One region of the Cobetia sp. LC6 genome, then DNA from elsewhere that is predicted to be linked to it. Evidence: predicted binding sites of a transcription regulator. Region 1 holds the regulator's gene; the other holds the start of a gene.

The links. The regulator sigma-54, encoded in region 1, starts transcription at its own class of promoters, with help from an activator protein. The targets are predictions, from matches to a motif close to TGGCACNNNNNTTGCTNT.
Region 2: a site for sigma-54 is predicted at 4,274-4,291, ahead of QQF40_RS07560 (DUF3305 domain-containing protein). Genes of this name have one in related genera too.

What each region holds. Positions count from the first base shown of each region.
Region 1 covers NZ_JASSPL010000001.1:39,556-45,234, forward strand. The annotation lists gene rapZ (RNase adapter RapZ) at 1-575, opposite strand, end outside; gene QQF40_RS00185 (PTS sugar transporter subunit IIA) at 713-1,183, opposite strand; gene hpf (ribosome hibernation-promoting factor, HPF/YfiA family) at 1,193-1,501, opposite strand; gene QQF40_RS00195 (RNA polymerase factor sigma-54) at 2,153-3,601, opposite strand; gene lptB (LPS export ABC transporter ATP-binding protein) at 3,835-4,575, opposite strand; gene lptA (lipopolysaccharide transport periplasmic protein LptA) at 4,579-5,157, opposite strand; gene lptC (LPS export ABC transporter periplasmic protein LptC) at 5,266-5,679, opposite strand, start outside.
Region 2 covers NZ_JASSPL010000004.1:264,004-269,682, forward strand. The annotation lists partial or broken gene QQF40_RS07540 (histone deacetylase family protein) at 1-618, shown strand, start outside; gene QQF40_RS07545 (helix-turn-helix domain-containing protein) at 1,199-1,837, shown strand; gene QQF40_RS07550 (substrate-binding domain-containing protein) at 2,161-3,210, opposite strand; gene QQF40_RS07555 (formate dehydrogenase accessory sulfurtransferase FdhD) at 3,210-4,145, opposite strand; gene QQF40_RS07560 (DUF3305 domain-containing protein) at 4,354-4,911, shown strand; gene QQF40_RS07565 (DUF3306 domain-containing protein) at 4,908-5,679, shown strand, end outside.

The sequences.
Region 1 (5,679 bases):
GGCAGGCAGCGGGCATCGAACACCATGTCGGCGTCGGTCGGCACGCCATGCTTGAAGCCGAAGGATTCAAAGGTCAGCGTCAGGTGGCGAGAGCTGTGCTGGGCGACCTGCTCGGTGATCCGCGAGCGCAGGTCGTGCACGCTCAGGTTGGTCGAGTCGATGACCAGATCGGCCTTCTGGCGAATCGGGGCGAGCGTCTTCTGCTCGATCTCGATGGCCTCGGCCAGGGTGTGGTCGTTGTCGCGCGTCAGAGGGTGACGACGCCGGGTCGCCGAGTAGCGTTCCAGCAGCACTCGCGAATCGGTGGTCAGGTAGACGACCTGCACGTCCATGCCACTCTGGCGGACGTTGTCGAGCAATTCGGGGAAGCGGGTCAAGGCTTCCGGCAGGTTGCGGGCATCGATGGAGACCGCGATACGTCGGCGTGCCGGGCTGTCCTGTTCGAGCTGATCGACCAGTGGCGCCAGCAGCATGCCGGGCAGATTGTCGATGGCATAGTAGCCAATGTCTTCCAGCGCCTGGAGAGCGATGGATTTCCCGGAGCCGGAGCGGCCGCTGATGATCACGATCTTCATGAAGTGCTCTCCAAGGGCGAGGTCAACGTCGAAAGAATGCAGGGGTGGGGCAGAAGGTTGCCCGCTATCAGTGCGCTGTACGTCGGCCGATGGGAGGCCAGCAAGACGAAAGCCCGGACGATGTCCGGGCCTGTGATTCAGCGCGCCGGTAATTCGGCGATGGCTTGGGTCAATGCCTCAAAGAGTGCACGCTGGCTGTCTGCCTGGCGCAGGGCCGAGCGATTGGTCGGGGAATTGAGCAATTCCGCGACCTGCCCGAGCAGCGTCAGATGGGTCTCGTCCGCTTCCTCAGGCACCAGCAGCACGAACAGCAGATCGATGGGTTCTCCGTCGATGGCATCGAAGTCGATGGGTTCACCGAGCTTCAGAAACGCAGCGATTGGTGTCTTGCAATGCGGGCTGCGTGCATGGGGCACGGCCACACCGTGGCCGATGCCGGTCGACCCCAGTCTCTCGCGCCCGATCAGGCGCGAGAAGACTTCCTGGCTATCCAGGCTGGGAATGTTCTGTGCGATGAAGGTGCTGAAGAATTCAAGCACCCGCTTCTTGCTCCCCCCGGGGACACCGTAAAGGGTGCGCTCGGGGGGAAGGATCTGATCAAGTGTCATGGCTGAAGGTCAACGGGTCCCGGTGCCCTGAGCACGAGCCTGGGACTTTTCCTTGTGTTTGACCAGCTGGCGATCCAGCTTGTCGGCGAGCGCGTCGATGGCAGCGTACATGTTGGGGTCTTCTGCCAGGGCGTGGAGGTCAGCGCCTGCTGCGTGCAAGGTGCAGGCAGCCTGCTGGCGCTCCTTCTCGATCGACAGTGTCACCTGAACATTGGTGATGTTGTCGTAATGCCGTTCGAGGCGAGCGAGCTTCTCGTTGACGTAATCGCGGAGAGGATCGGTAAGTTCCACATGATGCCCGGTGATATTCACTTGCATGGACACGCTCCTTTATCCAGCGGGTTGCCATTCAATTGTAACCCTTTTTGACTACGAGCAAACCCTGATCGGACGCTCTGCAACAGGCTTGACGACCACCGTCTGGCGATGTTTTCGCGCCCTTGCCAGCGGCATCAGATGTCGTGAGCGTCTGTACCGACAATGCCCAAGCTTTGCGCAAAGATCAACGCTGCGCTGCATCGTGGCTCAGTGCTTGTCTTCAACTCAGTGAGGGGTAACGGAATGGACTTCAAGGTCACGCTTGAAGGGTGGTGCATGAAAGGCGCGCAAGAAGGCGGGTTTTCGTCGCCAATCCCTGCATGTACGCCGCCTTTCAGGCGCTTGGGTTGCGTGGAGCAAGCGGCGTGCCGGAAGGATCACCGAGTGACATCCCGGTGCAATACGGCTAAAAGTGACTTTAAAAACATGCGATTGACGGTAAATGATGCAGCCGGAATGATGGATTTTTGCCATCATCCTGCGCGCCATGATGGGCCATTGACGAGCGGTTGACGGAATGACAGGGCGCGCGCCAGGCGCGCCGGTGTCAGTAATGTCAGAGGCTGGTGAGAGAGAAAACCAGTGTTTGAGGTTGGCGGCAACGGCCATGATAGGAGGGAGACCAGGCGCATGGCAGCCGCAGGTGACGCATCAGGCCAGACGCTTGCGCTCGCTGGAGGATGGGATGCCCATCGCTTCGCGATACTTGGCCACGGTACGGCGTGCGACCTCGATGCCATCGCTGGCGAGCAGATCGACCAGGCGTGAGTCGGAGAGAGGCTTGCGAGCCGGTTCTTCCGCAATCAGCTTGCGGATGCGGGCACGAATGGCGGTGCTTGAGTGGGCGTCGCCACTGCCGCTGCCACCGACCTGGCTCGAGAAGAAGAACTTGAGCTCGAAGACGCCGCGCGGGGTGTGGATGTATTTCTGGGTCGTGACCCGCGAGATGGTCGATTCGTGCATCTCGACCACTTCGGCGATGTTGGCCAGAATCAGTGGCTTCATGCCTTCCTCGCCTTGCTCGAGGAAGTCGATCTGGCGCGCCATGATCTCGCGGCCGACCTTGAGCAGGGTGTCATTGCGTGATGACAGGCTCTTCATCAGCCAGCGCGCTTCCTGCAGGTTGTCCTTGAGGAAGGTGTTGTCGGCGGACTTGTCGGCACGCTTGATCAGTGCGGCGTATTCCGGCTGGATGCGCAGCTTGGGCAGCGCTTCCGGGTTGAGCTCGACCTGCCAGCCGTGGCGGGTATGACGCACCAGTAGATCAGGGATCACGTAATCGCTGGCGGGCTCGCCCCAGGCGGATGCCGGACGCGGATCGAGCGCGCGCACCAGGCGGATGACGTGATCCAGCTCGTCATCGTCAAGGCTCAGTCGGCGCTTGAGCAGCTTGCGATCATCGTTGCCCAGTGCCTCGAGGAATTGACGTACCAGGCGACGCGCCTGCGCCAGCAGCGGCAGATCATCCGGCAGCAGCGCCAGTTGCAGCAGCAGGCACTCGCGCAGGTCGCGGGCGAAGACGCCGGTCGGGTCGAACTGCTGCAGACGCAGCAGTACCTGCTCGAGCTCGGAGGCCTTGAGGCCGGGCAGGCCCTGGCCGCGCAGACCATCGACCAGCTCATCGAGTGACAGGCTCAGGTAACCGGCACCGTCGACGGCATCGATCAGGCTCTCCGCCATCTGGCGTTCACGGCCATCGAGGTCGGTCATCGCCAGCTGCCAGCGCAGGTGGTCCTGCAGGCTCTCGACGCTGGTATTGCGATCGAAGTCCGGCCCTTCTTCGCTCCCGCTGCCACTGCCGGAGCTGGTCAGGCTACCGGCGTGGTCCTGGTAGAGGTCCGACCAGTCACTGTCGAGAGGGTATGCCTCGGGAATCTCGCTCGAGGAGTCGGCAGTGGAGATCTCGCTCGTATCCTGTGTCTCGATGACATCCAGCGACTCGTAGTCCTCGTCGAGCTCCAACATGGGGTTGGACTCGAGGGCTTGCTGAATCTCCTGACGCAGGTCGAGCGTCGACAGCTGCAGCAGCTGGATCGCTTGCTGAAGCTGCGGCGTCATGGTCAGCGAGGTGCCGAGGCGGAGTTGCAGGGTGGGTTTCATGGAGTCAGTCAATTCACGGCAAAGGAACGTGCTTACTACGCTATACCGTGACTCGGGCCACTGACAAGTGGTTGCAGTGAATATTCAAGCAACTTGCATGCCATGTTTACACCAAGGTGGTATGGACGTCATGCATGCGCCTGATGTCAGACATGAAAAAGCCGCTACGCGATAAAATCACGCAGCGGCTTATGAAGCTTTCGCCGTGGGAGGGCTCAGCGCATCCGCTGGCCCTAGAGCGTGAACTCGTGGCCCAGGTAGACGTCGCGTACCTGCTGGTTGGCCAGGATGGAGTCCGCGTCACCGTGAGCGATGATCTGACCATCGCCGACGATATAGGCGGTGTCACAGATATCGAGTGTCTCGCGCACGTTGTGGTCGGTGATCAGCACGCCGATGCCACGGTCACGCAGTTGACGCACGATGCTCTTGATCTCGCCCACCGAGATGGGGTCGACGCCGGCGAAGGGCTCATCGAGCAGTACGAAGTCCGGCTCGGTGGCCAGTGCGCGGGCAATCTCGACCCGACGACGCTCCCCGCCGGACAGGCTCATGCCGGCACTGGCACGAATATGCGTGATGCTGAATTCCTCGAGCAACTCTTCAAGACGTGCCTTGCGGCCATTGCGATCCAGATCCTTGCGGGTTTCCAGAATCGCCATGATGTTGTCGGCCACCGACAGCTTGCGGAAGATCGACGCCTCCTGCGGCAGATAACCGATGCCGGCGCGTGCGCGTTGATGCATGGCGGCAGCGGAAAGGTCCTTGTCGTCGATGGAGACGTTGCCGGCATCGGCGCGCACCAGCCCGACGATCATGTAGAACGAGGTCGTCTTGCCGGCGCCGTTGGGGCCCAGCAGGCCGACGATGTCACCCTGACGGATCTCAAGCGAGATGTCCTTGACCACCTTGCGGCCCTTGTAGGCCTTGGCCAGATGGCGAGCGCTCAGCGTACGCGGGGTAGCAGCAGTCATGACTCAGTTTTCCTTGCTGGCATTGGCGCCGCGCGGCGTCAAAGTCATGTGTACGCGACCGCCTTCGGTCTGCTGTGCCGTCTTGCTGTTGTTGGCGTTCACCTGGCGCTTGTCGAGGAAATACTCCACGTAGCCGCCTTCGAAGGTGTCATCGCCTTTCTCGAGACGCGCATTGCCGACCAGCTCCACGCGGCGCTCCAGCGCATGATAGCGGATGGTGTCGGCCCAGCCCTTGACCAGCTTCTCGTCGGGTGCGGGTTGCTGTTCCAGGTAGGCACGCTTGCCGGTGGCCTTGACCAGCGAGATCTCGCCGCTGCCGGCGCGGCTGATATCGACGCGGCTGGCATCGAGCTTCATGCTGCCCTGGCGCATCTCCACCTGGCCGGTGTAGGTGGCTGTGCCGGCCTTGTCATCGAGAGACAGGGCGTCCGCGGCGATGTTGATCGGCTGGCTGGCATCACTGTCCAGCGCCATGGCGGCCGGGGCGAAGGTGGACATGCCCAGTGCCAGGCAGAGCGCCATGACACCGCTGTTGAGGGTCTGGCGACAGGCCGTCAAGGGCTTGCGAGTCGTGGAAGTCATGGTGGCTCCTTGGCATGACGGGGTCGCCGCCCGAGCAATGATGCCATCGAGCGGCAGGGAAGAAGGTGTTGCGGCGCGGGTCATGGCGCGACGGCCAGCCCGGCAGGTTCATTCACCGCTGGCAGGCGCTGCCTCGAAGGTGCTGTTGATGCGCCCGTCATCGGTAGTGGTGCTGTCGGTGCCCGAGTCGATGCGCTCGGCTTCCTTGCTGGCCTCGCTCTGGCCCGTGCCGGGTTGCAGGACGCTGCGCACGCGGCCCTGCAGCACGGCGGAATCCCGGGAGAGGTCGGCGCTGAAGCTGTCGCTTTCGACATGCTGGCCATTCTGGGTGATCACGACCGGCACGTCACTCCAGGCGCGATTCTGATCACGGCTGTAGTGCAGAACATCGGTATCGAGGGTCCAGCGGTCATCGGGCTGGCGCAGTCTGGCATTGCCCTCGAGAGTGAAGGTGTCGCCGCCGGCGCTCAACACGCCACTGTCCCCCGTGGCATACCAGCGGCGGTCTTCACTGTCGTTGGT
Region 2 (5,679 bases), on a different contig from region 1:
GTCGACCAGGTGATGCGCGATCAGGCCGACAACGTCTTCTGCGCCGTGCGCCCACCGGGCCACCATGCCGAACGCGCCGATGCGATGGGTTTCTGCTTCTACAACAACGTGGCGGTGGGCGCCCTGCACGCCCGCCAGCATTACGGCGTGAAGCGCATCGCGATCCTCGATTTCGATGTGCACCAGGGCAACGGCACCGTCGATATCTTCAAGCATGATCCCGATACCCTGGTGTGCTCCTCCTTCCAGAACGCCATGTACCCATGGCGATACCTGGAGAGTCGCTGGAAGCACATCCACAATACGCCCTTGAGCGAAGGCAGCGGCTCACTGGTCTTCCGGCGCGCCATTGAAGCCCAATGGCTGAAGAAGCTCGATGATTTCAAGCCGGAGTTGATCCTGATCTCGGCGGGCTTTGATGCACACCGCGAAGACCCGATGGCGGAACTGTGCCTGGAAGATGACGACTACTACTGGGTAACCCTGCTGGCGATGGATGTCGCGCGGCGCCACTGCCACGGGCGCATCGTCTCCGTGCTGGAGGGCGGGTATTGTCTGGAAGCGCTGGGACGCAGCACCGAGGCGCACCTCAAGGCGTTGGTAGGCTTGCCGATGCAGGATGGCCTCGATGCGCGTGCCAGCAGCCAACGCCCCGACCAGCACCCTCCAGAGCAATCGGCTTCTGAGCAACCCATGTCAGAGCGACCCGAGTCACAGAAACAAGAGCCAGATCAGCTCGATTTCGCGCCTCCCACCGTGGGCTCCCTTCCACCCCGCTCCGCCTCTGGCACACCAGACGGCGCCCAGTCGCCACTTGCCAAGCCCGCCGAGGATGAGCGTGATCACCCGCTGTTCTAGCGCCTGGCTGTTCTAGTGCTGAGCACTCCCCGCACCGGTGGCTTCCCCCTGGCGCACACCACACCTCACGACAGTTTTCCCGCAGCCAGGAAACCTGTCATTGCATCAAGCGAGTACCAGCGAGCCTTCGGTGTCGCGAACAGCCAGGTCACAGACAGCCAGGTCACAGACAGCCATGTCGCAGACAACCATGTTGACTACGTGCCGGGATGATGCACCCTTGCCATGCTGTGATAAGCTGGCGATAAAGTTTCCGATAGTAAACTTTATCGCCAGCTGACAGCGCTGCGACACTCGATGTCGTGCGCCGCCAATATCACGCCATAGCGAAGCCACTCTCATGAGCACACCGACAGACAAGGACGCCGCCGTCCGGATCGCCTCCGGTCGCAAACCCTTCGTTGAGCCCCTGAAGCTTGGCGAACGCGTGAAACAGATCCGCCTCTCCCATCATTGGACGCTGGAAGATGTCAGCCAGCGTACGGGGCTGGCACGCTCGACATTGTCCAAGATCGAGAATGAGCAGATATCGCCGACCTTCACGGCGGTCCAGAAGCTGATTCATGGTCTCAACATCGACCTGCCGCAGCTACTGAGCCCGCCCAAGCGCCAGACTGGCACTCTCGGGCGTCGCGACCTGACGCGCGTCGGTGATGGCAAATCACACCCGACACCGACCTATGAGCACGAGCTGCTGTCCTGGCAGTTGGCGCAGAAACGCATGATTCCCTTCAAGACTCGCGTGCGCGCACGCAGCTTCGATGACTTCCCCGACTGGGTGCGTCACGACGGCGAGGAGTTCCTGATGGTTCTGGCGGGCAGCATTCTGCTCTATTCGGAATTCTATGAACCCTTGCCGCTCGGTGATGGCGACAGTATCTATTTCGACTCCGACATGGGTCACGCCCTGGTTTCTACCAGCGAAGAAGATGCCATCGTGCTGTCGGTGTGCACTCGTAATGATTCGGACCCGAGCTGAGCTGATGTGAAGTGAGACGAGCCGTATTGAAGTGTGCTGGGCTGTGTTGAAGTCAGCTGAGCCGAGCTGGATTACGCAGGACGCGCTGGCGAGAAGCTAAACCGTCAAGATTATCGTCATGCGAGCGCCACCCAGCCGCCCATTCGAAACAATGACTTACTTGACCATGCTCGCCGTCAGCCCGAAATAAAAAATCGCCCACTAGCCATGCGCTAATGGGCGATTTTTTTTGGATGACGCACATATGGCTTCTGCCGGGCCTGGCCGCCAGCAACCGCCGGGCGTTCAGCGCCTCGGTACCGAGCGTCTCAATACTGAGCGTCTCAATCGTGCTGTGCGGCGTCGCCGCGCCAGATCAACTGACCGCATTCGCGCAGATCATAGCCACCAAGGGATTGCGCCAGCTGGATGCCCTTCGGCGTCGCCAGATAGTCCAGCAATCCCTGGAAGAGATCGCGGAAATATACATTGCGCGGCACCACCAGGTCGAAGGCCTCTTCACAGACCGGCACGAAGCCGAGGCCGAACTCATTGGCGGCCGACAGCGTGCCGGGGCCGACATCCACCTCGCCCCGCGCCACCATCGACGCCACTTCCCGCTCGGAATAGGCGATCGCCAGGGTGTTAAGCTGCTCGGCACGCATCTGATGGCCGGACAGCCACTCCTGCAGGAAGCGTTGCGAACCTGCCCCCTCCTGTCGCACCGCCCAACGCCGCTGCGAGCCGAACAGCCCGCTGGGGTCGATGGACAGATGGCGGTCGTCATTGCGGATGATCAGCCCCTGAGTGCGGCGCGCAAGCCGCACCATCACCCATTGGCGATAGCCATCGTGACCGCGAATCAGCGCCGGATGCCGCAGCGCCGCCTCCTCCGCGCGCCCCCAGTGAATGGCGCAGACGTCAGCACGCCCCTGACTGAGCAGATCAAGCCCCAGACGCGTGCCGGTCACGCTCATGCCATAGAAGGCGCTACCGGCATGCTGCTGATTGAGACGCATGGAGAGCGCGGCCAGCAGCGGGTCATCACTACCGGTGATCATCAGGCGATCCGCCAGCACACCATGATGGCTGGACTCGAGAATCCATTGCTCCACCAGTCGCCGCGGAAACAACCACTTGCCGGTCACCTTGGTCGCCGGCATGGTGCCGTCACTGGCCAGCTGATAGATCTTCTTCTCGTTGAGATGCAGCAGGCGCGCAACTTCCTGCACCGTCAGAAAGGGGTTGTCGTGGGGGACCGGAGCCTGCCGGCCAGTGGCTGCATTCAGGGACTCGCCTGAAGTCTCAGCGGCAGAGCTGCCTGAAGGTGCGCCGAGTTCGGAGGAAATGCCCTGTGAGGGTTTGACGCCCAGCGGCGAACAGAGACGGCTCATCACTGCCCCTCCTTGTCGTGCCCGGCTGCGCAGGCTGATGAAGATGGCTTGCCTGACGCGTCATGGCGAGACGACTTGAGGGCGTCGCCTGCACGCAGAGGGGGGATGGCGTCCAGCACCAGCCGCCCGGCAGGGTCCACCGCCTGGAAGTGGCGCCCCTTGGCGCGCGCAATCAACAACACGCCAAAGCGTTCCGCCAGCTCCACTCCCTTCTGCGTGACACCGGAGCGTGAGACCAGCACCGAGACCCCCGCCTGAGCCACCTTCAGCACCATCTCGGAAGTCAGACGACCGGTGGTGTAGAAGATATTGGCCCCCTGATAATCACTGACATCATCACTCAGGGGCGCCAACCAGCTCAGTCCCGCCAGCGTATCGACGGCGTTGTGGCGGCCGACATCCTCGATGAACGCCAGCACTTCATCATCGCGGCACAGGGCACAACCGTGCACTGCACCGGCCTTGCGATAGGTCGCGTTGTGCGCCGCCAGCGCCTCCAGCAGGCGATACAACAAGGCCTGACTGAAGGGGGCTGCGTCCAACGCGGCCAGTGATTGGCGCTCCAGCAGATTGCCGAATACCGTGCCCTGCCCACAGCCGGTGGTCACGGTGCGCTTGCCGAGGCGCTGCTCGATATCCTCAGGCAGATGACGCGTCACCACCGAGGCGCTCTCGACTTCCCAATCCACCTGCAGCGCCTCGAGGTCCTCAAGCTCACCCAGCAGGCCCTGATTGCGCAGATAACCGGCTACCAATGCCTCAGGCTCGGCACCCAGGGTCATCAAGGTGACGATCTCGCGACGATTGAGATAGATGGTCAGCGAGCGCTCAGCGGCAATGGACTGCTGATGACGCTCACCGCGCTCATCCATGACTTCGATGTCCAGCGTAGTGGGTAGTGTGGCGCGACTGATCGCTGGCCGTGCAGAGGGCATCATGAACTCGGGTCTCCCTGATCGAGCCGGTGGGAATGGCAATTCTTGCGCTGAATCGCAGTAGAGTACCAGTCCGATGGCAGAGCTGTCCCCGCACTGACTGATGAAGACCCTGATATCGCAAGCGCCGGCATGTATCTTGCAAACCAGCACCATCGCAGCATTCTTTTCAGACCCGCTTGCGGGTATAGCAGTGAACAAGGAAGCCATGTCTGAATCCATCCCTCCCCGCAGTGACGACACCCGCTGGCTGAGCATCACCCTGGCACCCACCACGCAGAAACTGGGGCGTTTCAGCATCGACACCTGGCGGATTGCCGACCTCTCGCCCTCTGCAACGCCAGAGACAGACTCGCACGCAGCAGAGCCTGCCGCCGCTGAAGAAGTAGCGCATCGCCGCACCCTGCCACTGCAGCTTCACCTCACCGAGCGCACCGATTACCGCTACAACCTGCGCTGCGAGCAGCCGCGTCTGTTCGTCCAATGCGATGAGCGCGAAGCCGACGGCATGCAGCCCCGCGTGGTAACAGCCTGCCAGGAAGTGGCATCGCAGTGGATGGATGGCGACCAGCTGGTGCTGGACGTGCCGATGCCCCCTGCCTTGATGGTGTGGCTGGAAGCCTACCTCGCGCGTCACGGTGAGCGCATCGACGAAGGCAAGAAGAAGAAACGCAAGGGCGCCGGGCGCGCCAGTCAGGCAGAGCAGCCCGCCGCGACACCCGACAGGGCGCATCAGCCCGGTAATGGTACGGAAAGCACGTCATGAGCCAGCACGACGATAACGCAAGCCCGGCCAATGAAGGCCTGTTCTCGCGCTGGTCACGCCGCAAGCAAGGCGACACCCGCCGTGAAGATCAACTGGCACAGCCGGACAGCACAGAGGGAACCAAAGACGACGCCCTCCCGCCCTCACAGGCGGAAGTCGTCTCTGACCATAGCGCTGCCACCTCAGCAGCGAGCGTCTCGGTGCACGAAACCCCGAGCGGCGATAGCTCCTCCACAGCAGAGCAGGCATCAGAACAGGCAGCTGCCGAGAACGATCAGCACGCATCGGACGCTGACAATGCTGAAACGCCAACCATCGAGCTGCCAGACCCCGACACCCTGACCCCAGACGCCGACATCAGCGCCTTCATGCAGAGCGGCGTAGACCCGGCGCTACGCCAGCGTGCGCTGCGACGCATCTTCATGGGTGGCGAGCACTCGGAGCGCGATGGGCTGGATGACTACGACCAAGACTTTTCCCAGATGCGCCCGCTCGCCGAAGGTGTCGCCGACACGCTGCGCAGCTGGACCCGTAGGGTCGAAGAAGGCCTGGAAAAGCTCGATGAGGCGAGCGAGACACCCGAGGTGGATACGGCGCAGGAGACAGACTACCAGATCGCTGAGCAGGCTAATGACGGTGAGGCGCCATTGAACGAGACACACGCGACACCCAGGAAAGAGATAGTCGAGTCGTCTGACTCGCAAGCGATACTTGCGCAAGACTCGACCGAGACAGCACCCGAATCAGATGAGGGCCGTGTCGCCCATT